4 regions of the Glutamicibacter sp. 0426 genome follow, and region 4 is predicted to be linked to each of the others. Evidence: riboswitches for the same ligand, from Rfam matches in the RefSeq annotation. Region 4 holds a riboswitch; each other region holds the start of a gene.
What was found. Region 4 has a riboswitch for S-adenosylmethionine ahead of BKX98_RS05780 (hypothetical protein). Riboswitches for the same ligand answer to the same signal wherever they lie in the genome.
Positions count from the first base shown of each region.

Region 1: linked by a shared signal. The riboswitch ahead of BKX98_RS11485 (ABC transporter substrate-binding protein) and the one ahead of BKX98_RS05780 (hypothetical protein) in region 4 are both predicted to bind S-adenosylmethionine.
Region 2: linked by a shared signal. The riboswitch ahead of BKX98_RS07220 (bifunctional o-acetylhomoserine/o-acetylserine sulfhydrylase) and the one ahead of BKX98_RS05780 (hypothetical protein) in region 4 are both predicted to bind S-adenosylmethionine.
Region 3: linked by a shared signal. The riboswitch ahead of BKX98_RS11470 (methionine ABC transporter ATP-binding protein) and the one ahead of BKX98_RS05780 (hypothetical protein) in region 4 are both predicted to bind S-adenosylmethionine.

Region 1 is NZ_MPBI01000004.1:89,091-96,296, forward strand. Features, by position in the region: gene BKX98_RS11480 (MetQ/NlpA family ABC transporter substrate-binding protein) at 1-720, shown strand, start outside; SAM riboswitch class I at 1,015-1,106, shown strand; gene BKX98_RS11485 (ABC transporter substrate-binding protein) at 1,231-2,862, shown strand; gene BKX98_RS11490 (ABC transporter permease) at 2,874-3,830, shown strand; gene BKX98_RS11495 (ABC transporter permease) at 3,845-4,732, shown strand; gene BKX98_RS11500 (ABC transporter ATP-binding protein) at 4,761-6,383, shown strand; gene BKX98_RS11505 (acyl-CoA dehydrogenase family protein) at 6,422-7,206, shown strand, end outside.
Region 2 is NZ_MPBI01000002.1:372,781-379,986, reverse strand. Features, by position in the region: gene BKX98_RS07230 (SGNH/GDSL hydrolase family protein) at 1-400, shown strand, start outside; gene BKX98_RS07225 (homoserine O-acetyltransferase) at 481-1,626, opposite strand; gene BKX98_RS07220 (bifunctional o-acetylhomoserine/o-acetylserine sulfhydrylase) at 1,629-2,972, opposite strand; SAM riboswitch class IV at 3,065-3,184, opposite strand; gene BKX98_RS07215 (VOC family protein) at 3,357-4,001, shown strand; gene BKX98_RS07210 (CPBP family intramembrane glutamic endopeptidase) at 4,099-4,881, opposite strand; gene BKX98_RS07205 (phosphotransferase family protein) at 4,978-5,823, shown strand; gene tpx (thiol peroxidase) at 5,934-6,431, opposite strand; gene BKX98_RS07195 (bifunctional 2-polyprenyl-6-hydroxyphenol methylase/3-demethylubiquinol 3-O-methyltransferase UbiG) at 6,530-7,156, shown strand.
Region 3 is NZ_MPBI01000004.1:81,563-88,533, reverse strand. Features, by position in the region: gene BKX98_RS11475 (methionine ABC transporter permease) at 1-364, opposite strand, end outside; gene BKX98_RS11470 (methionine ABC transporter ATP-binding protein) at 361-1,380, opposite strand; SAM riboswitch class I at 1,473-1,564, opposite strand; gene BKX98_RS11465 (SDR family oxidoreductase) at 1,875-2,738, shown strand; gene ggt (gamma-glutamyltransferase) at 2,955-4,778, shown strand; gene BKX98_RS11455 (LLM class flavin-dependent oxidoreductase) at 4,862-6,265, opposite strand; gene BKX98_RS11450 (acyl-CoA dehydrogenase family protein) at 6,324-6,971, opposite strand, start outside.
Region 4 is NZ_MPBI01000002.1:51,206-58,411, reverse strand. Features, by position in the region: gene BKX98_RS05810 (aminotransferase class III-fold pyridoxal phosphate-dependent enzyme) at 1-535, opposite strand, end outside; gene BKX98_RS05805 (PucR family transcriptional regulator) at 617-2,152, shown strand; gene BKX98_RS05800 (APC family permease) at 2,211-3,740, opposite strand; gene BKX98_RS05795 (hypothetical protein) at 3,847-4,263, opposite strand; gene BKX98_RS05790 (cupin domain-containing protein) at 4,438-5,004, opposite strand; gene BKX98_RS05785 (DinB family protein) at 5,139-5,726, shown strand; SAM riboswitch class IV at 5,794-5,907, shown strand; gene BKX98_RS05780 (hypothetical protein) at 5,923-6,189, shown strand; gene BKX98_RS05775 (VIT1/CCC1 transporter family protein) at 6,244-7,206, shown strand, end outside.

The sequences.
Region 1 (7,206 bases), on a different contig from region 4:
CCGGCCATGGCCGGGGAGGAGAAGATCCTGGATTTCGTGGCGCGCCAGATCGCGCCTGACTACGGCATCGAAATCGAGAAGGTCGGGCTGCAGGATCCGATCCAGGCCAACCAGGCGGTGGCCAGCGGCCAATTCGATGCCACCATTTTCGAGCACCAGTGGTACATGGAGCAGTCCGCCGAGGCTGCCGGAGTCGAGCTGGAACCCACGGTGGAGCTCTTCCAGTGGGGTTTCGGGCTCTACTCGAACCATTACGACTCGGTCGAGGACATCCCGCGCGGCGCCTCGCTGCTGCTGCCCAACGATGTGGCCAACCAGGGCCAGGCGCTGTGGCTGCTGCAACGCGAGGGCCTTCTCGGCCTGGACCCTGACATCGAACCGCGCACCGCGAAGATCTCCGATGTCATCGATAACCCCCGGGGCTTCGAATTGAAGGAAGCCGACCTGCTGGCGATGCCGCGCATGCTCGACGACGTCGGCGTGGCGATCGGCTACGTCTCCCAGTTCGATGCGGGCAAGGTCGACCGCGACCAGGGGATCTTGTTCCCCGAGCCGCCCAAGACCTTTGCCTCCCGCCTGATCATGGGCGCGGAGTATGCCAAGAGCGCCGATGCGCAGAAGCTGGTGGAAGCATTTTCCGATCCGCGGCTGCAGGAGTACCTGGCCACGACCGAGGATCCGCTGGTCCAGGGAGTGCTCACCCCGGTCTCCGGTTCCTGACGGCAACCCCCATTGCGCCGTACGGATCGGCGTGCGCGAAGCGGCCCGGCACCGACAGGAGCCGGGCCGCTTCGCGCTCCTGATGACGCATTGTCTCCGCCGAGGCCAGCAGCGTCAAGGATTTCCTGTCAAGGTGCTTAATCCTTGGACTTGTGACAGAGCATTACGCCCAATATGACGAACATCGGGCATTTCAGAATGCGTTGTGTGACTTCATGACCCCTGTCTTACGTAACGCTTGTCTGCTGAATTCACGGGTTGCAGACTTGAATTGTTCGGTCGGTACAGCCGGACACCCCATCCAGAGCGACCGAGAGACCTGGCTCGTTGAAGTCGCAGCAACCACCCGTGAACGGGAGCGGTGCTAAGGCCGGGACCGATGGAGATTGCTAATTTTCACGACAGTCTGCCGGGAGAAACTCGCCAAGAGTAGTCCCACGAATCATGGCAGAACGTACAGGGAATCTAGGCGTAATCCTCGGGTCACCAACCGAGAGGACATTTGAAATCATGCGTACAGCACATTTTGGACTGAAGACCACTGCGATTCTTGCCGTTCTGGGCTTATCGCTCACCGCGTGCGGCGGCAACGCCAATAAGACGGGCGCAGCGCAGGCGGTAGCCGATCCAGGGACGCCGGTTGAAGGTGGCACCTTCACCTTCGCTGAAGTCACCCCTATCAACAATTGGCAGACTCAGGCAGCACGCTTCTATGAGAAGGCGAATGTTCTGAACTCAGTGCTTGATCGCCTGACCTACTATGACGTGGAAGCCGGCAAACTGGTTGGCTGGATCGCCAGCGAGTTCGAAGCCAATGAGGACCAGACGGAGTTCACTTTCACCATTCGCGACGGTGTCACTTTCTCAGACGGCTCCAAGCTGGATGCTGAGGCTGTGAAGCTGAACCTGGACGCCCTTGGAAAGGGAATCAAGTCTGCCCAGATTGCGCCAAACGTTGATTTTGCCGCCTATAAGTCGGCAGAAGTCGTAGGGGGCAACAAGGTCAAGGTAACGCTCAAGCGACCAGATGCCAATTTCCTCAGGTCGACTTCCTCCGTAACTGCTGGTTTGGTGTCCCCGAAGACCCTTGAACTGGACAATGCCGCGCAGTCTTCGATCTCCAAGATAGTTGGTTCCGGCCCATTCGTCTTCGAATCGGAAAAGCCTGATGAAGAAGTCGTTTTCAGCAGCCGGGATGACTACGCCTGGGCGCCAGAAACTGCCCCGAACCAGGGCGATGCCTACCTGGATACCCTGGTTATCAAGTACCTTCCAGAGGTCGCTAGCCGTGCCGGCGCCGCCCAGTCCGGGCAGGTGGATCTCGTCCGAGGATTGCAGCCGGTAGACGAACAGGTGCTGGCCTCCAGCGGCGGCAAGGTTTATGCCGCCGAAGGGGTGGACCTGACCACCAACCACGCGGCCGTGCGCATTGGCTCGGGAAAGCTGGAAGACGTCAAAGTCCGCCAGGCACTGCAGGTTGCAATCGACCGCCAGGCCATCAAAGACACCGTTCTCTCGGATAGCTATGTCATTTCGGGATCGATCCTCAACCACAAGGCACCAGGGTTTGTAGACCTGTCAGCAGAATTGGCTTATAACCCGGAAAAGGCCAAGCAGTTATTGGACGAGGCCGGATGGAAGCCGGGCGCAGATGGCATTCGGGAGAAGGACGGGAAAAAGTTGGAAGTCACGGTTTCCACCTCCAATAACTCCGTAGTCATCAAGCCAGCGTTCGAACTGATTGAGCAGCAATGGCGCGAGATCGGCGTCCAGCTGATCAACCGCGCGGCGGACAATACTTTCCTGACCAACGCACTTGTCGACGACAAGGTGGAGTTCTTCGGAACTCGCCAGTTTGCGTACGGCGGACTGGGCCCGGTCTATGCACCTGCGAACAACAACCAGACCCTTCGCGCTGATCCTGAACTGAACAAGCTTTTCACCAAAGAGCAGTCGGCGACCACCGATGAGGAACACCTGAAACTGGTCGAAGAAGAACAGCGTGCCCTGGTGCTGGACAAGGCCCTGACGCTGGTTCTTTGGGACGAAGTCCAGGTCTATGGCGCCAATAGCTCGGCGAACGTCGAGTTCACTTCCGGTACCGCGCCCATCTTCCAAGGTGCTTGGAAGAGCGAAGGCTAGGAACCAAATCCATGGGCACTTACATCGTAAAACGACTGGGACAGGCGCTTCTGGTCATCTGGCTTGCCTACACAGCGGTTTTCATTGCCGTGCAATCCTTGCCGAATGACCCGGTCACGATCTTCCTGAGCACTGACTCGGCGGCGGATCCGGCCACCATTGCCCAGATGAAGGCATACTACGGATACGACCAGCCGCTCTTCGTGCAGTACTTCTCGCAGTTGCTCGGGCTGCTTCGCGGGGATCTTGGATATTCGTTATCCAATGGTTCGGAAGTGGCAACGCGCATCGGGGAAGTCGCTGGATCAACCTTGATTCTGGCTGGCAGTGCATTCGTTCTTTCAGTGGTATTCGCCCTGATTATCGCGTCGGCTGCGAGCCTGGCCAGAGGCGGGAAGTTGCGCAAGGCGCTGCTGAACCTGCCACCTTTGATGGTTTCGATACCTGTTTTCTGGTTGGGTCTGCTGCTCTTGCAGCTGTTGGCCGTGCAGCTCGGCGTGATGTCGCTGTTCCCGGATGGATCGTTCATGTCGTTGGCGGTGCCAATCTTCGTGCTGGCCGTGCACCTGAGCGCTCCGATTGCCCAGGTCCTGATCAAGAGCGTGCAGGAAGTGAATAGGCAACCGTTTATTGAAGTTTTGCGCGCCAAAGGCGCAAGCGAAGCATGGATCTTCTACAGGCACACCTTGAAGAACGCGGCCCCGGCCGCGCTATCCATTGCCGGTATCACCATTGGTGCCTTGCTCGCTGGTTCCGTCATCACCGAGACCGTGTTTTCCCGCGCGGGATTAGGCCAGCTGATCTTGCAGTCAGTGACGGCGCAGGACATTCCACTGGTCCAGGGATTGGTGCTGCTGACCGCAGTCGTTTTCACCGCAGTCAACTTGCTCGTTGATCTCATCCACCCGCAGCTCGATCCACGCATCGTCACGTCAACAAGCGGCGCAACCCGCTCGCTCGTTGCGTAAGGAAAGTAGGACTAATGAGTCTCATAACCGAACACGTTGGATCGGTGGACACTGCTGACCAGCCGCTAGCTTCAACCAAGACTGCAAGCAAAATAGGAAATCCAGCAGCACGCTGGTTTGCCGCTTGGTGGGTTCTCATTCCGCTGGCCGTATTTGTGGCGTGGGCTTTTCTTCCATCGCTCTTTACGGGCCACGACCCGATTACTGGTGTGCCGGCTGACAAGCTGCTAGCGCCATCCGCGGAACACCTGTTCGGAACCGACCATCTGGGGCGTGACATCTACAGCCGAGTTGTCTACGGAACGCGCCAGACCCTGCTGACCGCGGGCCTGGCGTGCTTGGTTGGAAGCGTTGTCGGCTCGATCCTCGGTCTGCTGGCGGGCACTGCTGGACGTTTCGCAGATACCGTGGCAATGCGATTTGTCGATATTGTCCTGGCAGTTCCGGCCTTCCTCATTGCGCTGATTCTGGTCACCGCGACTGAACCTGGACCGCTGTCCTTGGGCCTGGGTGTAGGCATCGCCTCTATCGCGGCATTCGCACGCCTCGTGCGCACAGAGGTGCTGAGGGTCCGCTCTCGAGATTTCGTGCAGGCAGCGTTAATGAGTGGCGGGAAGTACTTCACGGTGCTGCGTCGGCACATCATCCCGCATATCGTCGGTCCGGTGCTGTCCTTGCTAGCTGTGGATCTGGGTGCTGCAATTCTTGCGATCTCCGGTTTAGGGTTCCTCGGCTTCGGGTCGCCACCGCCAACCCCTGAATGGGGACTGCTGATTTCCGAAGGCCGCCAGTACCTTTCGGTGGCTTGGTGGCTGACGACATTGCCGGGATTGGTCATCGTGTCGGCGGTCATGCTGACAGCCGTACTGGGACGTGCCATCAACAAGGCATTCCGCTTCTAGCTCTACACTTCGATGAACGGACAAGACCATGAACGCAACCAGCAACGCTTCTTCTGCGGTGATCCGCATAGAGGACTTAACAGTCCAGTATGCCCAAGGCACCGTAGCTGCTGACAGCATCAACTTGGAAATTCCAGCGGGACAAATCGTTGCCATTGTCGGTGAATCCGGCTCGGGCAAATCAACGCTGACCAAGACCCTGATTGGCCTATTGCCACAGGGGACGGAGGTCCAGGGAAGCGTGCGTTTCGGCGGTACTGAAGTCACCAATCTTTCTTTGTCCGACTGGCGTGCCATTCGTGGTGCCGGAATCGGCTTAGTCCCGCAGGATCCGGGCGCCTCGCTGGATCCCGTGAAGACCATTGGCTCCCAGATCATCGAAGTATTCCGTTTGCATCCGTCACGCTCAGTTCCAAAGGCCCAGTGGCGCTCTAAGGCAATCGAACTGATGCAGAGCGTTGGCATCGACCGGGCGGAAAGCCGGCTGGATCAATTTCCGCACGAGCTTTCTGGCGGGCTGAAGCAACGTGTATTGATTGCCATCGCCTTCGCGTTGAATCCTCAACTGCTCATTGCGGATGAACCCACCAGCGCCTTGGACGTCACCGTCCAGCGCACAGTTTTGGAAGTTTTCGTTTCGCTGGCTCGGAAGAAGGGAACCACTGTACTCTTCGTAACTCACGATCTGGCTGTTGCGACTGACATCGCAGACCGGGTACTGGTCATGAATTCGGGGAGGCTCCTCGAAGATCGCAGCGTTCCGGCGCTGGTTGCACAGAGCACTGAACCGTACACCAAGGCACTGCTCGACCAGGCCTATGCGCATCAGGACCGGCAGCAACCTTCAACCTCAGACGACATCGCGATCACAGTGGAGGGACTCGGCAAGGTCTTCGGCAAAGGCCGCAACGAGCACCAGGTTCTTTCCGACGTCAGTTTCGAAGTGCAGCGAGGCACCACGTTCTCGCTGGTAGGCGAGTCCGGTTCCGGAAAATCCACAACAGCAAAAATCATCATGGGAATGCATCCAGCCACCGAAGGATCGGTGCTGGTCAACGGCAGAGAAGTTGCCAACATCAGCGGCAAGCAGCGCTATGACCTGTGGAGGGACGCGCAACTGGTCTATCAGAACCCCGACTCTGCCCTGGACCCGCGACAGTCGATCGGCTCGATCATCGCTGAACCAATGGTCAACTACCGTCTGGGTGATTCCGCTTGGCGTGCCCAGCGAGTAGCGCAGTTGATGGATCAGGTGAACCTGCCAGAACAGCTGGTCGGAAGACGCCCAGGAGAGCTTTCCGGGGGACAACGCCAACGCGTCGCCATTGCCCGGGCTCTGGCAAGCGGTGCCAAAATTCTCGTCCTCGATGAAGCATTGAGCGCACTTGATGTACTCACCCAGGAACAAATACTTGAGTTGCTCGACCAGTTGCAGCGCGAAGAACAACTGACCTACCTGTTCATTTCCCATGATCTGCATGTGGTGGAACGGATCAGCCACCGCGTTGGCGTGATGTGCCATGGGCAAATTGTCGAGTCGGGAACCGTCGATGAAATCTATTCCAATCCCCAGCATGAGTACACCAGAAGCCTGCTTGCGGCGAATCCCGGCAAGGTACTTCGCGAATTGGCCGATACGCGTACCGCCTAGCCATTTCACACCAATTCCAAAATCTACAAGGAGCATCCATGAGCACTGAAGCCTTGGCAACATTCCGTCCTTCCGCTCAGCAGCACACCGAAGCCGCTTACCAAGAACTTTTGGCACACTTCAGCCAGGTATTTGCCCGTATCGCGCAGGGCGCTACCGAACGTGAGCAGCAGCGCATCTTGCCTTTCGAGCAGGTGCAGTGGCTCAAGGACGCAGGATTCACCACCTTGCGTGTGCCAGCCAGCCACGGCGGTTCGCCGATTAGCCATGAGCACCTGTTCCGCCTGCTTATCGAGCTGGCGGCAGCCGACTCCAACGTAGCCCACTTGCTGCGCAGCCACTTCTCGTTCGTGGAAACCATTGCCCTGCAGCCGCAGGAGTTCCAGGACCGCTGGTTCCCGCGGGTGCTCGCGGGGGAGATCTTCGGCAATGCCGCCACCGAGCGCGGCGGCAACGCCCTGGGCAGCACCAACACCAAACTCGTCAAGACGGACGCCGGGTGGGTGCTGCGCGGCGAGAAGTACTACACCACCGGATCGATCTTCGCGGACTGGGTTGTCGTCATGGCCACCACCGAAGGCGTTGAGGGGCGGCAGTACGCGGTAGTCGAACGCCACGCCAAAGGCGTCGAAATCCTGGACGACTGGGACGGATTCGGCCAGCCGCTGACCGGCACCGGCACCGCGATCTTCACCGACGTCGCGGTTGACGAGCAGAACATCATCCAGCGCAAGGTGGCTTCCACCCTGGAGCCGGCGTTCTTCCAGCTCTGCCTGCTCTCGGTACTGGTTGGCATCGGCAAAGCAGCCCGGAACGAAGCCGC
Region 2 (7,206 bases), 320 kb from region 4:
GATCTACAACGAGAACGTGCGCACCGTCGCTGCCCGGCATGATGCCATCGTTGCCGACATGTGGGCATTGCAGGAATTGCACCAGTCCCAGATGTGGGCGCCTGACCGCCTGCACTTCTCCCCCATCGGCCACCAGCGCATTGCCGCCATGGCACTGGACTCGCTGAACGTCCCGCATCAGCTGGATACCGACATCGTTCCGGTCGTGGATGAGCGCAGCTGGCGCGAAGCACGCAAGGAGGATCTGCAGTGGGCCCGCGAGCATCTGGCGCCCTGGGTGCTGCGCCGCCTGCGTCACCAGTCCTCCGGTGACGGCATCACCCCGAAACGGCCTTCCGCTACGCCGTTCGCAGATGCCAAGCCCAACGACTCGCTCGGTGCCGGCGACAGCGCCAAGTAGCAAGAAAGACTGAAGCGGTTCCGCCGATTACTGGCGGAACCGCTTCAGTCTTTAAAGGCTTGCCAAATTTCGCCCAGATTCTAGTCTCCGAAGACCAAGGTCCGAAGCACCCCATCCAGCTGCGTCGCATCGGTCAAGAATCCATCATGGCCAATCGGCGAATCGATGTAGTGCACCGGCTTCGGCTTGGCCAGCGACGAGGCCAGCTTCACCGACTGCTCGGGGAAGTACAAGCGGTCGGTGGTAACCGCGGCAACCACCACGTTGACCTTCTCCAGGCGCGCCAGGGCGGCCTCCAGGGATTTATGGCCACGAGCAACATCGTGGCTCATCAGCGCCTCGGTCAGCACCAGATAGCTGTTCGCGTCGAATCGATTCACCAGCTTGCTGGCCTGATGGTCGAGGTAGCTTTCCACCTGGTATCGCCCGCGCGGCCCGTCCAGCTGGCCCGTCGGCTTCTCGCCATCCTGCGGATTGCGCGAGAAACGGGTTTCCAGCTCGGCCTCGGAACGGTAGGTGATGTGGGCCAGGCGGCGAGCCAGGCCGAGACCGGCGTCAGGACGGGCATCGTTGCCGTAGTAATCGCCATTGCAGAAGTGCGGATCCAAGCGGATGGATTGGGTTTGCACCTGCGCAAAGGCAATTTGCTCGGCAGTCGCCTGGGCGCTAGAGGCCATCACGACCAGGTTCTTGACCTGCCCGGGGAACTCGACAGCGTATTCCAGCGCGCGGGCACCGCCCATCGAACCGCCGATGACCGCATGCCAGGATTCGATTCCCAGCTGCTTGGCCAGCCGCGCCTCGAGGCGCACCGAGTCCTTGATGGTGACGAAAGGGAATCTGGAGCCGTAAGGCAGGCCCTGCTCGTCCAAGGACGAGGGGCCGGTGGATCCATTGCAACCACCCACCATGTTGATGGACACGACAAAGTACTCATTGGTGTCAACCGTGGCGCCGGGGCCAACGAAGCCTTCCCACCAGCCGGCGCTGTGCGAATCGCCTTGCGCGACGTGGGCGTCACCGGTGAGTGCATGCATCACCAGCACCGCGTTGGAGCCATCAGCTGCTAGCTTCCCCCACGTCTCGTAGGCCAGCACCACGTCGGGAAGGTATCCACCGAATTCAAAGTGGTACTCCCCCACGGAACTACGGCGCAAAATGCCGTCTTGTCCGCCAGCGAGCTCTTCGGCGCGCAGAGTATCTTCAGTAGTCACAATGGATGGCATGCCTAGAGGGTTTCCTGCAATTCCTTGTTTTCAAGGGCCGCAACAGCTTCGAAGCCCAGCTCAAGATCGGCCAGGATGTCCTTGATGTTTTCCAGCCCGACGCTCAGCCGCACCAGTCCCGGGCTCACACCGGCGGCAATCTGCTCCGCTTCGGAGAGCTGGGCGTGGGTGGTGGAGGCCGGATGGATGACCAGCGAGCGCACGTCGCCGATGTTCGCGACGTTGGAGTGCAAGACCAGTGCGTCCACGAAAGCCTGTCCGGCTTCCGCGCCGCCCTCCAGCTCGAAGGCGATGATCGAGCCAGCGCCGTGATCGCTGTACTTCTGCGCGCGCTCATGCCACGGAGAGGACTGCAGGCCGGCGTAGGCGACCTTCTGCACTTCCTCGCGGGCTTCGAGCCAGTTGGCAACTTCCACTGCGTTCTGGCCGTGGCGCTCAATGCGCAGCGACAGGGTTTCCAGGCCTTGGGCGATCAAGAACGCATTGAACGGCGCCACTGATGAACCCAGATCGCGCAGCAGCTGCACGCGTGCCTTGAGGATGTAGGCCAGATTCGCGCCGAGGATGCCGTTGATGCCCAGGTCGCGGGCGAAGACCAGGCCGTTGTAGGACTCGTCCGGGGTGTTGAATCCCGGGAAGCGTTCGGCGTCCTTGGCGAAGTCGAAGTTGCCCGAGTCCACGATGACCCCGGCGATGGCATTGCCGTGGCCGCCAAGGAACTTGGTGGCCGAATGGATCACGATATCGGCGCCCCACTCGATGGGGCGGATCAGGTATGGCGTGGCCAGGGTGTTGTCCACCAGCAGCGGCACGCCGGCTTCGTGGGCGATCTCCGAGATGCCCTCGATATCCAGCACGTCCTGCCGAGGATTGGAGATGCTTTCGCCGAAGAAGGCCTTGGTGTTCGGGCGCACCGCGGCACGCCATTCGTCCAGGTTGTCCGGGTCGGAGACGAAGCTGACTTCGATGCCCAAGCGCTTGAGTGTGTGCTTGAGCAGGTTCTGGGTTCCGCCGTACAGGCTCGGGCTGGCTACCAGATGGTCGCCGGCTTCGGCCAGGTTCAGGATGGCGAAGGTGGTGGCGGCCTGTCCCGAGGACAGCAACAGCGCGCCAACGCCGCCTTCCAGATCAGCGATGCGGGTTTCCACGGCGTCGGTGGTCGGGTTGCCGATACGGGTGTAGATCGGTTCCAGTTCCTGCAACGCGAAACGGGCAGCGGCACTCTCGGCGCTCGGGAAGACAAAGGAAGTAGTTTGGAAAATCGGGAGAGCTCGCGCTCCGGTCGTCGGATCCGGGGTCTGGCCGGAATGGATCTGACGGGTTTCAAATGACCAGTTGTTGCTCATGGTTTCCTCCAAATAGCGTTTCATGACTATGGGGGTACGCCGCTGAAAAGACACCGACAGGAAGCACCGTATCGAAACGACTTCCAGGGGGTAACCCGCGCTTGTCCTTGATGCCTTGTGCATTCAAGGGCCAGGTCTTCACCCGGGGCACCCCACCGCGGTTGGAGGGTTGCCGCCCAGTAAGCCGGGGCTTGTTACTGGAACTCATGACCTGCTATCAGTTTGCCCGAAAACCGAAGATCTTTGCAACGCAGTGGACCAGGATTGGACTCAATCGGTCATATTTCGCGAATTCCGCAGATTTTCCGCAGAGTATTCGATAACATCAGCCCACTTAGGGGAGCCTAAGTAGAGACTCGCATCACATGTTGCCATGATGGGCACATGATGAGGCTAGATCACGTAAGTTATGCTTGCGGCCCGGACGGGCTGCTGCCAACCGCTGAAAGAATCTCCGAGTCCCTGGGACTGGAATTCGTCAAGGGCGGCGTGCATCCACGATTCGGAACACGCAATGTCATCTTCCCGCTCAAGCATGGCCAGTACCTGGAAGTGGTTGAAGTCCTGAACCACCCGGCCAGCGACAAGGCTCCCTTCGGCCAGGCCGTGCGCGCCCGCTCGGAGCTCGGCGGCGGATGGATGGGATGGTGCGTCTCGGTGGAGGATCTATCCAGTGCCGAAGACCGCTTGGGCCGCAAGTCCGTGCCGGGGAACCGCAAGTTCCCGGATGGCCGCGAACTTACCTGGCAGCAAATCGGCATCAAGGGCCTGATCGCTGATCCGCAGGTCCCGTACCTGATTTCCTGGGATGAAGGCTCCGAGCCGTTGCATCCGTCCAAGGCGCTGGAGCCTGTCGGCGAGATCAGCCAGATCTCCATCGCCGGCTCACGCGATCGGGTGCTGGATTGGCTGGGCCAGCCGCAGAACGTCAATTTGGGCGCCGTCACCATGCAATATGAAGCGCCGAATGGCACTCCGGGCATCATGTCGGTAACCTTTGAAACCGAGTCCGGCACCGTGGTGCTGTAGGAAACTCGGAAACGAACGCAGGTAGGCGGGGACAATGGCGTCCCCACCTACCTTTTTCGTTAATGGCGTTTCCGTCGCTGGCGCAGGCCTTCGGGCACTACTGGCCGATTCCGATGGCAGGCCCAATCAGCCCGTAGCCGACGAAGCCGATAGCATCGAGCAGGAAGTGGGCGATGACCAGCGGCATCACCCGGCCGTACTTCTGGTACACCCAGCCGAAGACGATGCCCATGAGCATATTACCGATCATCGGCCCCACGCCCTGGTAGAGGTGGTAGCTGCCGCGGAGCACTGCAGAACCGATAATGGTGCTCCACAGTCCCAGCTTCAGCTTCTTGGCATAGGTGAACAGGAAGCCGAGCATCAGCACTTCTTCGAGCACTGCATGGCGTACAGCCGACAGCAGCAGCACGGGGACGCTCCACCAATAATCACCGAGATTGGCTGCTGACAGTGCTGTGGTGACGCCCAGTGCCCGTCCGGCAGCATAGACGCCCAGCGTCCCCACGCCCATGGCCAGGAACAGCCCCGCCCCGAGCATCGTGTCCTTGCCCGGACGTCGCATGTCGAAGCCGATGTCACGGATGGTTCGGCCGGTCGTGCGCTTCATCAGATAGAGTGCCAGCACCACGGGCACCAGCGCGAAGACAATGTCCAGAAGCTGGTAGGTGAAATCAAAGAACTCGCGTGTGCTCAGCGGGTTGTTCAGCGATGTCGTCTGATCACGCAACGGTGCCCTGGTGACTTTATCCGCAAAGCTCAGCAGCGAGTAGACCGCGCTCTGCCCCAAGGACAGGGCGAGAACCAAAATGATCTCGAACCTGAGGGTTCTGCGGGTTGCCGTCGGCTCAATTTGTTCAGCGTTCACGTTCTCGATCATAGGCCGATCTGGCTGTGCGCGTACTGAGTAGCCACGTGGCAAACCTACGATAGCCTGAAGGTGAGACCACCAGCGAGCTGAACGAGAAGGGTACGAATGAGTCGTCCTGCCACGAGTGGAGAACTGCAAATCGCCCGCCAGCTCTGCCCCGATCTTTCGTGGGAAGATGCGGCCGTGAATGAAGGCGGACAATTCCACAAGGTGGTCATTGGCAATCCGCAGGCGGTGATTCGCATGGCGCGCACGCCAGCGGCGACCGAACAGATGCCGCGAACCGTCGAGCTGCTGTCTTTGCTGGAAAGCCAGCTCAACTATCAGATCGCGGTGGCGGTCTCCGAGATCCTGCATGTCGACGGGCTCAGCTCAGTTGCCATGTCCTTCATCCCCGGAAGCGCGCATGAGCCTCATTACGGGGATCCAAAGGTGCTGGGCCAGCTGGTGAAGGAATTGGCCGAGGTGCCGCTGGAACAGATCAGCGCTCATCTGGCCAAACCGTTTTCATTCCGTGGCGAATGGACCCAAGCCCGGCAGCAGCAATGCTTCGATGCGCTGCCCGAGGAACTTCGAGCTCCTGCAACCGCACTTTGGGATCAGCTCGATATTCTGGCGCAGGTTCCAGCGGGACTGGTGCATGGTGATTTGGCTGGCCACAACATGCACTGGATTGACGAGAAGCTGATTGGCATCTTGGATTGGGACCTCGCAGCAGCGTGGGACCCTGCCTTGAACACCGCGTACCTGAGCCTGTGGCATGGTTTGGAAATGGTGGATTTGATTGCTCCCAACTCTGAGGAAGCGCACCGGGCCAAAATCTGGTTGGGTCTCATGAGCCTTGAACGGTTATCGGATACGCTCTCGCGCTCGGACAACCCGAAGATGGGCAAGCTCATGCGCAAGATTGGTCCGCGCATCCTCACTGCAGCGCAATCAATCAATGGATAGGAAGCAATTTGGCCTGACCCGCCGATGAGCAAGCCATCTGGAGCGTAAAGAAAGCCCGCCTGAATGTTGTCAGGCGGGCTCTCATTCACCGTATCGGGTGCAATGCTTGCTTAGCTCAGGGCTGCGATAGCTGCATCGTAGTCAGGCTCGGTGGTGATCTCCGGGACGATCTGGTTGTAAACAACCTTCCCGTCCTCATCCAGCACAACAACCGAACGGGCCAGCAGGCCAGCCAGTGGTCCATCGACCTGGGTGACTCCGTAGTCCGAACCGAAGTCGGAACGGAAGACCGAACCAGCGGTAACATTCTCGATGCCTTCGGCACCGCAGAAGCGGCCCAGTGCGAATGGCAGGTCAGCAGAAACACACACGACGGTGGTGTTCTCCAGGCCGGCAGCCAGTTCGTTGAAGCGACGCACGCTGGCAGCGCAAACGCCGGTATCAACCGACGGGAAAATGTTCAGGACAACGCGACGGCCAGCCAGCGATTCGCTGGTGACATCTGCAAGGCCGGTGTCGGTGAGAGTGAAAGCTGGAGCCTGCGAGCCAACGGCTGGCAGATCACCAATAGTCTGTACAGGGGTTCCCTTAAAAGCAGTATTAGCCATAGGTCTTGTCTATCATGAATGCCTAATTCGGAGCTATATTTTCAGCCTACTAGCGCAAACAAGTCGTTCAGATCCTGTATCCATGCAAAACTGTGGATATGGGCCCCAACTACGATTCATACGCGGCGAAAATGCGTGCTCAAACAATGGACGGGATTGATCTGGACGTAGTTGCCCGTTTCGCGGACATGCTCTCTCCTCGTAATTCACGAATTCTCGATATCGGTTGCGGGATTGGCAATACCGTCAATGCGTTGCGTCGCTGCGGACATGATGCCTATGGCGTAGATCCAACGCCCCAAGTTCTGGATGTAGCAAAAGACCTATTCGATGGAAGCTGGTTCAGACAGTTATCAGCCGACCAGCTGAGCTTGGGTGCACTCAACGAGCATTCGCTGCCGGAACAGTACGACGCCATATTGATGACCGGAAATGTGCCTGCCTTCATTTCACGTGGCGAACTGCGAAGCGTATTCGATTTTGCCGATCGGGTGATCCGTTCAAATGGAGTACTCATCGTTGGGACCACCAGCAACGCCCATGGCGGCCCCACGGACCAGACCGATATTCTCAAAGGAACCTCGCTGAAGCTCGTACACCGATTTGCGGACTGGCATTTAGGCCCCTACGGTTCAGACTCTCTGTGGTCCGTGAGCGTGTATGCGCGGACTGCGCAACGGTCCGGGTTCGGGATGCCTGACGGAATATTCGTCTTGCCTTCCTAATGTCGTAATTCCCTTCGAAACTCTAGCCGCTACCGGATTGGGCACAAGCT
Region 3 (6,971 bases), on a different contig from region 4:
CCAGCCGGGCGAAGAACGGGATGCCGGCAATGGTCATGGGCACGGCAGCCGCGGCAATGCCGATGGTGGTGCCGGTGACCCATTTGGTGAAGGGGATGATCGCTGCCATCAGCACCAGGAACGGCAGGGAGCGTCCCATGTTGGCGATCCAGCTGAGCACCGCATGCAGGCGCGCCCGCGGGAAGAGCCCCTGTCGATCGGTGTTGTACAGCGCGATGCCCATCAGTCCTCCGAGGCTGATGACCAGGGCCATGACGATTCCGACCATGGCCCAGGTCTGGCCGTAGGCCGGCAGCATCAACTCGGGCAATTGCTGCCACGGAGTGTCGGTGCCCACCGCTGCGCTTTCAAAGGGGATTCTCATGCGTTGGCCTCCACCAGTTCGCGATTGTTGCGGACCAGGCTGCCCGGGTCGGCCTGCAGGCCCCACCCGTCCAGCAACCGGACCAGGTCCTGAGGGCTCGTGCCCCGCACGCCCAAGCGCACGCGGCCCAAGGTCCCCTCGTGGTGCGCCTCGACGGCACCGCCAAGCAGGGCCACCGCGATCCCGTGCTCGATGCCCAGCCGGGAGATCCAGCCGGGATCGACCCGGTCTTTGCGGTAGGCCACCGTCACGGCATAGTCGAAGCCTGCCGGCAGGTCCTCGGCCCGCAGCGGCAGCAGCTTCTCCCCGGTCGCCGAGCCTGGGGAGGCCACCAGCTCATGCAGGGCTCCGTGCTCGGCAATGCGCCCGCCGGCCAGCTGGGCGACCTCGTCGGCCACATGCCGCACCACATCCATCTCATGGGTGATCAGGATGATGGACAAGCCCAGATCGCTGCGCAGCGAATCCAGCAGCCCCAGCACCTGGTGCGTGGATTCGGGATCCAGGCCCGAGGTGGCTTCGTCGGAGAGCAGCAGCCGTGGCCGCAGGGCCAGGGCCCGGGCGATGCCGACGCGCTGCCGCTGGCCGCCGGAGAGCTGCCCGGGATAGGCGTTCGCCTTCTCCAGCAGCCCGACCCGGTCCAGCAGCTGGGCCACCCGCTGCTGCATTTCGTGGTGGACCACCCCGAGGTTCCGCAGCGGAAGGGCCACGTTCTCGGCGACGCTCAGCCGGCTCAGCAGGGCCGAGTTCTGGAAGATCGTGCCGATGGCGCGGCGTTCAGCGCGCAAGGCCCTGCCAGAGAGCGCGCCGAGATCCTTGCCGTCAACGAGGATCTGCCCGCTGCTGGGCTTCTCCAGCAGCGAGATGCAATGGGACAGGGTCGATTTGCCTGCCCCGGAAGGGCCGACTACTGCGGTGATCGAGCCTTCCGGCACCGACAGGTCGATCCCCTTGAGCACCTCGATGCGCCCCTGAGCGGTGTCATAGTGCTTGTGCAGGTCCTTGATCTCGATCATGCTGCGTGCTCCTTGGATGTTGCACCGGGAAGGACTGCCCAGGGCCGAGGCTGTGCCGGCTCGTAGCCAGGCGTGGCCCGGTGGCAGCCACTGCTCCATCGGTCCTGGCGGTAGCACCGTCCCGTGGTTCGGGTGGTTGCTGCGACGTCAACGAGCCAGGTCTCTCGGTCGCTCTGGATGGGTTGCCCGGCCTTGGAGGCCAGGTGTTCCCAGCATGCGTTTCCTGGCCGGACCAAGCCAAGAGTTGCGCAACACTGCGACATCACGTCATTTCCGATCCGGCACTGCGGGCCGTCGGCATCATCTTCGGCGTCATGATTCGTCTCATTGCCGTTCATATGACCTTCCAAGTCGGAAGTGCTCCGGCGGATTTGCGCTCGGCCGGAGCCTTCCCCGGCAACCGCCGGCCGCTGATGCCGCGGCCCGGCCCGGCATCGGGAATACTCGATGCCGGCCTACGGTTGGAATCACCGACTGCTTTTGAAAGGACTGCCATGAAGATCGCAATTACCGGAGCCACCGGACAACTCGGAGGACTCGTCATCGATGCGCTGCTGGAGCGCGGGGCCGATCCCGCGCAGCTGATTGCCATCGGCCGTTCGGAGGAAAAGCTGGCCCCGCTGGCAGGCAAGGGCTTGGAAACCCGCGTTGCCGATTACAACGTCCAGCCAGATCTGGTTTCTGCGCTTGAAGGCGTCGACAAGCTGCTGCTGATCTCCTCCAGCGAAGTGGGCCAGCGCGTTGCCCAGCATGAGAACATCATCAACGCCGCCAAGCAGGTGGACGTCTCGCTGATCGCCTACACGTCCATTGCCAACGCGATGACCGGCGGCATGGAGCTCGCCGAGGAGCACATCGCCACCGAGCGATTGCTGGCCGGATCCGGCATCGGGTACGTGCTGCTGCGCAACGGCTGGTACATCGAGAACTACACCGACCAGCTCATGGGCTACCTCAATAGCGGCGTAATCCTCGGTGCCGCGGGCGAGGGCAAGATCAGCGCTGCCGCCCGGGCCGATTTCGCGGAGGCAGCCGCCGCGGTGCTGCTGTCCGATGAAGAGCAGAACGGCAAGATCTACGAGTTGGGCAGCGACAAGCCATTCACCCTCAACCAGCTTGCTGGCGCTGTCGGCGCCGCCGCTGGCCAGGACGTCGCCTACCAGGAAGTGGATCCCGAGCAGCTGGAAAAGATCTACGCTGATGCCGGAGTCCCAGGACCCTTCGCGCACATCCTCGTCGATACCGACGTGCGCATTCGCGAAGGAGCACTGGAGGTTAGCACCGGTGACCTGGCCAAGCTGATCGGCCGCGCTCCAGCGTCCTTGGGCAAGGTCATCAAGGACAACCTGGACAAGTAGCACCGATCATCGAGGGTCCAGCGGGCAGGCACTCGCGGCAGTCGCTGCCGCGGTGCCTGCCCTGCAGCATTTAAGCTTCTCAACCGCGAATATTCGCGCGACAAGGGTGCAATTTAACGCCCAGATAGATTGTGCTGCGTGTCACAAGCTCGCTGGGAGGTTCCGCTCCCGTAAATTTGCGCATACTTCATCCCCACCTGAAGAGGAGATCAAAGTATGCCACGAGCACGTTTGAGGCCAGTTGCCTGCGCTGCAGCCATCGCCTTGGGCCTGGGAGCTTTCTCGGCTGTCCCGGCGAGCGCGGATCCACGCCACACCGAAAAAGTCCCGACTGCCATTGGAACCGGAGGCGCGGTGTCTTCGGTGGACCCGGAGGCCACCGCCGCCGGCATCGAAGTCCTGCGCAAGGGAGGCAACGCCGTGGATGCGGCCGTGGCCACCGCGGCGGCACTCGGCGTCACCGAACCCTACAGCGCCGGCATTGGCGGTGGCGGATACTTCCTCTACTACGATGCGCAATCGGGAAAGGTCAGCACGATCGATGGTCGCGAAACCGCCCCGGCAGGCATTGCCAAAGATGCATTCATCGATCCTGAAACCGGCGAACCGTACAACTTCACCCCGGAACTGGTTACCAGCGGCGTGGCAGTCGGCGTGCCCGGAACCTTGGCCACATGGCAACGCGCCCTGGACAATTGGGGTTCGCAGAACCTGAAGCAGGTCCTGCGGCCGGCAACCAAAATCGCTTCCCGCGGCTTTGCCATTGATGAGACGTTCCGCGAGCAGACCTTGGACAACAAGGAACGGTTCGCCGCGTTCCCTGCCACGAGCGAATTGTTCTTGCCCGGCGGGGATGCTCCCCAAGTCGGGACCATCTTCAAGAATCCGGATCTGGCGGACACCTACCGGATGCTGGCCAAGCAAGGCCTCGACGGGTTCTATGCAGGCGACTTGGCCGCCGAGATCGCCCACACGGTGCAGGCACCGCCAAAGAGCGAAGACACCACCCTCCCGGTTCCCGCGGGGCAGTTGTCCACCGCCGATCTGGCCGGCTACAAAGTGGTTGAGCAGGAACCCACGCAAGTGGATTACCGGGGCTACGATGTCTTCGGCATGGCTCCATCTTCCAGCGGAGGAACCACCATCGGCGAATCGCTGAACATCCTGGGCCAGTTCGACGTGGCGGCCATGGACGAAGCCGATGCGTTGCACCATTATTTCGAGGCAACTGCTCTTGCCTACGCTGATCGCGGCAAGTTCGTCGGCGACCCGGCTTTCGCCGATGTTCCGACCCAGACCCTGACCGATAAGCTGTTCGGTGCGGATCGGGCGTGCGCCATCAATCCGGACCAGGCCGCGGCCAAGCCGGTCGCTCCGGGCGATATCGAGAACCATGATGGCCAGTGCCCTGCTGCCACCAGCGAGCCGGTTGAAGAGCGGGACACGGAAAACATCTCCACCACCCACCTGTCGGTGGTGGATCGCTGGGGCAACGTCGTTTCCTACACGTTGACCATCGAGCAGACCGGCGGCTCGGGCATGGTGGTTCCCGGCCGCGGATTCCTGCTGAACAATGAGCTGACCGATTTCTCCACGGTCTACGATCCGCAGGATCCGAACCGTATCGAGCCTGGCAAGCGCCCGCGCTCCTCGATGGCGCCCACCATTGTCCTGCAGGAGGGCGAACCGGTGCTGGCCATCGGTTCCCCGGGCGGTTCAACCATCATCACCACGGTGCTGCAGACCCTGGTGAACCGCATCGACTTGGGCATGAGCATCAGCGAAGCCATCGCCGCGCCGCGGGCATCTCAGCGCAATACGGCCGCGGTCACCGCCGAACCCGAGTTCATCGAATCCTATGGCCCTGCGCTTGAGGCCTTTGGCCACAAGCTCACGCCTGCTGGCGATTCCTTCACCCCGCAGGCTGAAATCGGTGCCGTTGAAGCGGTGGAAATCGCAGCCGATGGCACGCTCACCGCGGCGGCCGAGCCCACCAGGCGCGGCGGCGGTTCGGCCATGGTGCTGGAGCCAACCGAGTAGGCGTGCAGAAAAACGGCGGCCTGCGGCAACATTCTTGCGAAGTTGCCGCAGGCCGCCGCCTATTGCGCGAGCTGGCCAGCCGCTCAGGCCTGGGCGGCCAGCCGGTTGGCGACCTTGTACTGGGCTGCGCGGTGGGTGCCCTTCACGCGGTCCCCCTCGCCGAACAGCTTGTTGCGCAGCGAGCCCTTGGCGTACTCGGTCTTGTATGCGCCGCGCGCTTGCAGCTCGGGAACCACGTACTTCACGACGTCCTCGAAGGTGCCCGGGGTGATTGCGTAGGCCAGGTTGAAGCCGTCCACGTCGGTGTAGTCCACCCAGTCGATGAGCTTCTCGGCGACCTCGGCGCCGGATCCGACGGTGATCGGGCCGAAGCCGCCCACGCCCACCCATTCGGCCAGCTGGCGGATGGTCCACGGCTTGCCCTCGTCGCCGCTGGCCTTCTGGAAGGTTTCGACCGTGGACTGGATGGCGTTGGACTTCACGTTGGCTCCGATGACGTCGTCCGGGCCGTACGTGGACAGGTCAACGCCCATCCATCCGGAGATCAGCACCTGGGCGCCCTCGATGTCGGCGTAGGACTTGTAGTCCTCGAACTTCGCCTGCGCGGCGGCCGAGTCCTCGCCGGTGATGATGGTCTGCATCGCGAAGATCTTGATGTCGTGGCGGTCGCGGCCAGCGGCCTGCGCCGCGTCGCGGATCTTGGTAACGGTGGCCTTGAGCATTTCGCGGGTAGGGCTGGTCACGAAGACCGCTTCCGCGTTTTCCGCGGCGAACTTCATGCCGCGCGAGGAGGCGCCGGCCTGGTAGATCACCGGGGTACGCTGGGTGCTCGGTTCGGTGATGGCGATGCCGGGCACCTTGAAGTACTTGCCCTCGTGCTCGATCGGGTGCACCTTGGCAGGGTCGGTGTAGATGCCGCTGGCCTTGTCGGCCTGCACCGCGTCCTCCTCCCAGGAGCCTTCGAGCAGCTTGTAGACGACCTCAAGGTACTCGTCCGCGTGGTTGTAGCGCTCGTCGTGCTCCATCTGGTCGTCCTGGCCCATGTTGCGCGCGGCGGAGGGCAGGTAGCCGGTGACCACGTTCCAGCCCACGCGGCCGTTGGTCAGGTGGTCCAGGGTGGCCAGGCGGCGGGCGAACGGGTACGGGTGCTCGTAGGCGGTGCCGGCGGTGACACCGAAGCCCAGGTTCTCGGTGACCGCTGCCATCGCGGAGACCAGCATGAACGGGTCGTTGACCGGGGCCTGGGCGCCGGTGCGCAGCGGGGACTCGTTGCTGTCGTTGAACACGTCGTAGGTGCCCAGCACATCGGCCAGGAACAACCCGTCGAACTTGCCCTCTTCCAGCACCTTGGCCAGGTGGGTCCAGTAGCCGATGGTCTTGTAGTCGGCGGCTTTGTCCTGCGGGTGGCGCCACAGGCCCGGCGACTGGTGCACCACGCAGTTCATGTCGAATGCGTTGAATAGGATCTCGCGCTTGTTCTCGCTCATGTCTTTGCCCCCATTAGGTCGATGTTCATGGAAAGTATCTGGTTTGCGTCGCGGGCGCTCAGGCCCGCTGGGTCGAATCTTCGCCGGTGACGGACAGCCGCTGCGGCTGGACTCCGTTGATCTCGTAGTCCCCGACGATGCGCGCCTTGTAGATCGCCGGGTTGTGCGTGGCGATGGTGCGCGCATTGCGCCAGTGCCGGTCAAGGTTGCAGCCGCTTCTGGTGGACGAGGCACCCAGCCCGTCGAAGAGCTTGCTGGTCACCCCGATGGCCAGCGGCTGCACCACGGTTTGGGCACGGTTGGCGGCCAGCTCGCAGACCGCATAGCGTTCCTCGTCGTTCAGTCCCGGATCGCCCAGGGCCGCCTCGACTTCGAGCACCGCGCCGATCACCACCGAGTCAGCGGCGAAGGACTCCGCGGACACCTCGCCCACCAGCTGCAGGACCTGGGGTTCCTGGTACACCGGCACCCCGGTTCCGGTGGTGAAGATGCGGGTGCGTGCCTGCACGGCGCTGCGCAGGTCGTTCAGCGCGGCGCGGGCGATGCCTGCCTGCACGGACATGAGCACCAGCTGGAAGATCGCCGCTTCGGAGTCGTTGCGCTGCTGCGGCATGAAGCAGTCCACCGGGACCTGATGGAATTCGGTGGTGCCGGTTCCGGTCAGGCCCTGGCCGAATCCGTCCCAGTCATCGAGGATCTTGACGCC
Region 4 (7,206 bases):
ACGGATTGACCTTGGCGGTCATGCCCATGGTCAGCAGCGAACGGCCATGGTAGGCCTCGTCGAAGACCAGCACGTTGGCCCGCCCGGTGGCGGCACGGGCAATCTTAACCGCGTTCTCCACGGCCTCGGCCCCGGTGGAGAACAGCGCCGTGCGCTTCTCGAAGTCGCCGGGGGTGTGCTGGTTCAACCAGCTGCACACCTGGGTGAAGGATTCGTATTCCGTGACCATGAAGCAGGTATGGGTGAAGTCCTCCAGCTGCTTGGCCACTCGTTCGGCCACACGGCGGTTGGAAGCACCCAGTGACGTCACGGCAATTCCCGAAGCGAAGTCGATCAGGCGATTGCCATCGACGTCTTCGATGATCCCGCCATCGGCCCGGTTGACGAAGACCGGCAGGGTGATGCCAAAGCCGCTGCTGACCTGCTGCACCCGCTGCTCGTGGAGCACAGCTGAGCGGGGGCCGGGAATGCTGGTGGCAAGATGGCGGGTCTGGGGCAGGGCTGGCGCGTCGATGGCGGCAAGGGTTTCAGTCATGGCTCAAGCCTAGAAATCCGCGTGACACGCGTCATTGGCCATTGCATCCAAACTTGGCATCTTTCTTGGATAATTTACCCAATGATTACCCTTTTGCAGCTCGGCACGGAATTGGGTGCCGAATTCCTCCCCGCTACTGCCGGAACCTTCCGGGCCCTGCCGGTCAGCGGGGTGCATGTCTCCGAGCTGGAGGATCCCACCGCCTACTTGGATGGCGGCGAGCTGCTGCTGACCACCGGCATGCCATTCGCCGCCAGCGCCGAAGCTTCCCGCGCCTACATGCGCCGGCTGCAGGCCAAGAAGGTATTCGCTTTGGGACTGGGACTCGGTCCCTGGCTGCGCGCCGTGCCCGAGCATGTCGTCGAGGCCTGCGACCAGGCCGGCATTGAGCTGGGCATCGTCCCCGATCAAATCCCATTCCAGAATATTTCACGGGCTTACTGGCGCCTGGCCTCACGCGACCAGGAGTCGAACCTGATGGGCTCGTTGGGCACCCAGACTGCGCTGGCGCGGGCCGCGGTCCGTCCGGATGCCATCAATGCCGTAGTGCGCGGCTTGGCCGAAGCCCTGAAAGGCTGGGCCGCCTACCTCTCGGTCGATGACCGCCCGGCGACCTGCTACCCGGCGTCAGCCGAAGCATTCCTGGACGAGCTCCGCCATGAATCCATGCGTTTCCGGCGCAACGGCATGCCCGCGGCGTCCACGTTCGAGGTCCAGGGCCACGAAGTGGTGCTCTACCCTATCCTTTCCGGGACCAGAATCCAGGGATATCTCGGCGTATCCGCAGGCCGCAAGCCGACCAAGGCCGACCGGCAGATCATCATGACCGCGTGCACGCTGCTGTCCCTGCGCGCCAGGCAGCGGGAATTGGCCGCCAGCACGCATCAGGCGCTCAGCGCGGCCACCGCCAAATTGCTGCTGCATGGCCAACCCGAGGCGGCGCGCCTGGTCGGGGAAGGCGCCGGGTTGGACAGTTTGCCTTCCCGCGTGCGGATCCTGGTGTACCGGGCAGGAGCCAATACCGATTCCGCGACCGCAATGCATGCGTTGCCTTCGCTCCAGCGTCCAGCGGCGTTGCCCGATATCTCCGCCGCGGTCGAAGAATGCCAGCTCCACTACCAGGATGGCTCCGAAAATTATCTGGTCCTCCCCGAACCAGCGGAACATCCCGGCACAGACGCGCCGCTGGCACCGCCGGCCGGCAGCACCACGGAACTGATGGCGCGCGAACCATTCGATTCCCCGGCACCCGAGGTCCGGGCGGTGCTCTCCCACCCGCTGAACCTGGCCGAGATCCCCGCCAATCTCCCTGCCCTGCGCCACGCGCTGGATGCTGTCCCGGTGGGGACCATGGTCCCCAGCTCCCCGGGCTTCGATGCCAGCGCGGAAACCTGGGTCACAGCTCTCGCCGAATACCCGCGCGCCGATCTGCTTTCGGCGGTCACCTCCTATCTGCGCCATCGCGGGCATTGGGAGGAAGCCTCCCGCGAACTGGGCATCCACCGCAATTCCCTGCGCCACCGCATCAGCGTGGCGCAGGATGTGCTTGGCATCGACCTTGATGACCCGGATGCCGCCGCCTCGCTATGGCTGGCACTTCGCCGGACGCAGAAATAAGCATGCCGCGGGATCTGGCAGTACCAGATCCCGCGGCGCGCTTCGGGTGCAGCGGACCTCAGCCCTTGAGCCGCGTTGAGTTTGGGTTCGGCGCAACGGCGCGGCGCCCCGCCACTGCATCCGGCCCGGTGGCACCGAGCTTGGCCTGCTGGCGGATGCTCAGCTTCTGCAGCAGCTCGTCTTCGGCGAATTCGCCCGGGGCGACCCCGCGGGGAACCCGTAGCAGGAAGCCCGTGCCCAGCACCCACCATGCAGCGAAGAGCAGCCACGGCTGCCAGGCGATGGCCGCCGGCATTCCCGGAAGGTACAGCGAGATCAGCCCGGCGCAGAACACCACCGACAGCACGCCGATTACCTTGCCGCCGTTGCCCGCGCCGCCCACGCGCAGCGGGCGCGGCATCTGCGGTTCGCGCTGGCGCAGGATCAGGAAGGCCACGCCCACGAGCAGGTAGGCAATCACGATCGATGGCGAGCCGGAATCCACCAGCCAGCCGAGCATGGCGGAGCCGAAGAATGGAGCCAGCACCGACAGCCCGCCAATGAAGAGCAGCGCGTGGCTCGGGGTGCGGTGCTTCGGATGCAGGTAGGCGAACCAGCGCGGCAGCATTCCCGAGCTGGCCATCGCGTACATCAGCCGCGACGCACCCATCAGCAGGGAATTCCACGACGTGAGGATCCCGGCGATGCCGCCGGCGATCAGCACCTTGGCCATGATCCCGGAATTGAACAGCGCCCCCATCGCGTCAGCCGTGGCCAGCTCGGATCCGGCGAGTGCGGAAGCGCCCATTCCCGAGGAGGTGGCCAGGATGATCCCCAAGTACCAGGCGGTGGCGATGAGCACCGAAACCACCACGTACTTGCCGATTTTCCGCGGGGCGATGTCGCATTCCTCGGCGGATTGCGGGATCACGTCGAAGCCGACGAACATGAACGGCACCACGATCATCACGCCGAAGAAGCCGGCAACCCCGTTCTCGAAGAACGGTTCCATGTTCGTGCTCTGGCCGCCGCTGAATGCACCGGCAAGCAGCATGGCGCCGATGACAAAGAGGAAGATCACCACGAAGGTCTGCACCACACCGGCGGTCTTGATGCCGCGGATGTTGATCCAGGTGATCGCCACCGCCCCGGCTACACCGACCAGAGCCCAGGTCAGGTAGACCTCGGAACCGGCGATTTCCCATAATTTGATGTGCGAAAGATCCGGGAAGAGGTAGAGCACGGATTTGGGCAGGGCCACTGCTTCGAAAGCCACGATCGTGATATAGCCACCGACGATCGCCCACGAACCGGCAAAGGACCAGCGGGCGCCCATGGCGCGCAGCAGATAGTTGTGCTCGCCTCCAGCTTTCGGCATGGCGGCAACCAATTCGGCGTAGGTCAGGCCCACGACCGCCATGATCGCGCCGCCGACCAGCATGGCCAGCGCGGCTCCTATCGGACCGGCGGTGGTGATCCAGTCGCCGGTAAGCACGACCCAGCCAAAGCCGATCATCGCGCCAACACCTATGGCCAAGGCGTCCCAGCGGCCCAGGACCTTCTTGAGTCTTGGTTCTGCGGAGTGGTTCTTTGTGGTGTTTCCTGCCATGGCATTCCCTCCTGGAAAGATGATCAGGATCACACTATGCGCAAACACGCCACAACGTATTGGATGTTTTGACTACATTTCAGGCCATTTCATCCAAACCGGGAGCTCAGGCTGCCTCAGAGCCCTTCTTGCTGGCATTCACCAGCGCCCGATCGACCTCATGGATGCCCAATGCGAAGCCCGCGGACATCACCAATGACTTGATGGTCAACTCGGAAAGGTCATCGGCCACGTACACCAGCTGGATCGGGCCGGCCAGGATGAGCAGGATGGCGGTCCACAGCGCATAGGTCCAGGAGGTGCGCGCCTGCGCCATCTGCGGGAAACGGGCACGCCGGCGAATTGTCCGCACGCCGATGGTCACGATGACAACAGCGAGAATCACGGCGCCGAGGAAGAAGAAATTGCGCTGGGTGCGGATCCAGGTCAAGGTGGTGCCGACAAGAACGCCGAAAAGCACCGAAGCCCACCAGCTGATGCTGCGCAGCTGGTCCTGCGTCGCGGTTGGTTCGCCTGTCTTCACGCCTCTCCCATCGCCAATTGTTCCGAGCGCCCGGAACAACGCATCGTTCCTAGAATACGCGGTTGCCCACCCCGCCAGCGAACGCGCAGCCGCATCGCGCCGAGCGTGCCGCGGCAGCGAACGCGCAGCCGCATCGCGCCGAGCGTGCCGCGGCAGCGGGCGCAGGGGCCGGACTCAGGAGAGGATCAGCGTCCAGGTCACCACGGCGGGCTCATCGGAAGGGTTCTCCCAGCTATGCGGCTCGCGCCCCGGGAAGGTTACGGTGTCGCCCGCTTGAAGCTCCAGCCGCTGGTCGGGCAGGATCAGGATGAATTCTCCGGCGATCACGTGCAGCACTTCCAGCTCGCAATCCATCGAATACAGTTCCGCTTCGCCAGTGCCCCTCGGCGCAATCTCGGCGCGGATCATCTGCAGCCGCTTTTCGCTGCGTGGCGTCACCAGCTGCTCGGTGATCCCATCGCCACCCAGTGAAACCCGCGGTGCCTGGTCCAGGCGCACCAGCTTCGTTTCCGGAACCTCGAAAAGCGTGCCGACCTCGATGCCCAGCACCTCGCACAAGCGCAGCAGCGTCGCCACCGATGGGCTGGTCAGGTCGCGCTCCACACGCGAGAGGAAGCCCTTGGTCAACCCGGAGAGCTCGGCGACCTGGTCAATGGTCATGCGCTGGGTCTGCCGCACCCCGCGCAGCCGCGCACCGATGTTGATAGCAGCACCGGTTGGTTCAACGGGCAGGGTTTTCATCGTTTGGCTCCATCGACGTCGTGGGCGGCAGCTGCAGCCGCAAGCGCTGGGTTTTCACGGTCTGCAGGCAAGTTTACCAATGGTAAACACGCGATGCCCTAGCACGGGCTCACCACGGCCACTAGACTCTGTCCATGGACAGCACCAAGGACAGGCTCTGCGGGTATCTGGGCGAGGCACGCGAGAATGCGATCTTCAAGGCCGAGGGCCTGGCCGAGCAGCTGGCCCGCACCCCGCTCACCCCTACCGGCACCCATATCCTGGGCGTGCTGCACCATCTGGTGATCAACGAATACGAGTATTTCGGCACCTGCCTGCAGCGCGAGGCCAACGACGCCTATGTCCGCGAGTTCATCTCGCCTCATGATCCCGACGCTGATTTCCTTCCGCCCGCGGACATGGACGGGCAGCAGCTGATCGGCCTGTACCGCAAGGCCATCGCCTTCGCGGACGAAGGCATCGCCGCCTTGGCCCTGGATTCTGCAGTGCACGTCCCGTGGTGGGGGCCGGCCGGGCATACCACCTTGGATCATCTGCTCATCCATGCCTTGGCCGAGACCTCCCGGCATGCAGGGCAGCTGGATATCATCCGCGAGCAGCTCGACGGCCGTGCCGGCTGGACCGCGACGCTGGATTTGCTGCCCGGCTACACCACGGCGCAGTGGGCTGAACACCGCCAGAAGCTGCAACAGCTGGCCGATTCCCTGGCCCCGGAGAACTGACCGGAAGTCATATTACGCAGTACGGCTTCATCTGGCGCCGCATGCGGCGGTACGCTCGGAATTGTTGCTTCACGAGACGCGGCGCCAAGCTCCGACTGGCCGCGCACCAACCCCAAGTTCATGGGTGGTTCGGATGAAGAAGCGGTCCGCGCATCAACTGGTGCACGGGCAAGAGCTCGCCAGAGAGTTGATATCCATGGCTATCCCGATTCTTCCCATCATCGACCGCCAGACCGGCCAGGTGCAGTTCACCGCCGAGGGCCGCTGGTGCACCCGCTACGTTGCGGACCCGCTCCAGCTCGAACGCCTCATCGCGCGCTGCTCCCGCCGTCCGGCCTTCGACCCGGACACCTCAGAATTGCTGCTGGTGGTGCCGGCGGCCGGGAATCCGGCCGGCAGGCGCCATGCATTTAGCCTTGCCAAATTCCCAAGTTCAGGGGCGCTGGCTAAAGTGGAAAGCTGAGCCGATCCACGGGTTTCCATGGGAAACCCCACGTTCCAGGAGAGCCTTTTCGAGATGCCACAGCACCCAGTCGCCGAACCAACCAAAGCGCAGATCCAGCGATGGCGCAAGTATCTCGCCGATGAAGTCGCGGAGGGCGCCATCTACCGCGCCCTGGCGGAAAAGAAGTCCGGGCAGGAACGGCAAATCCTGCTGGGCCTGGCCGAAGCCGAAGCGCGCCACGAATCCCACTGGCGCACGATGCTCGGCGAGCATGCCAAGGAAGTCCGCCCCTCGCTGCGCCGCACCATGCTGCGCTTCCTCGCCCTGCACTTCGGGTCGGTGTTCGTGCTGGCCATGGCCCAGCGCTCCGAAAGCAGCTCCCCCTACCGCCATGACAAGGACGCCACCGCGCAGATGGCTGCCGACGAGCAGGTCCACGAGGAAGTCGTCCGGGCCCTAGCCACGGCAGGACGCGCACGGCTGTCGGGCAACTTCCGCGCCGCGGTCTTCGGCGCCAACGACGGGCTGGTATCCAACCTGGCATTGATCATGGGCATCGGCGCCACCGGCGTTTCTTCGGCCTTCGTGCTGTTCTCCGGCATTGCCGGCTTGCTGGCCGGAGCGCTGTCCATGGCGGCCGGCGAATACGTTTCGGTGCGTTCCCAGCGCGAGCTGCTGACCGCCTCGCGGCCTACCCAGGTCACGCTGGCCGCAGCCCCGAACCTGGATCTGGACGCCAACGAGCTGGTGCTGATCTACAAGGCCCGCGGCATGAGCGACGAGGACGCCGAGCACCGGGCCGCCGAACGCATGGGCCTGTTCACCTGCGACTGCAACCCTGATTTCTCGCTGAACCCGGAAGGCCGCGGCGAGGAGCTCGAGAAGGAGCACCAGGAGCTGGGCTCGGCCACCGGGGCGGCCACCACCTCATTCCTGCTCTTCGCTTCCGGCGCGGTGGTGCCGATCTTGCCCTACATCTTCGGCCTCTCCGGCCTGGCCGCGATCATCGTGTCGGTGGTGCTGGTGGGCATCGCC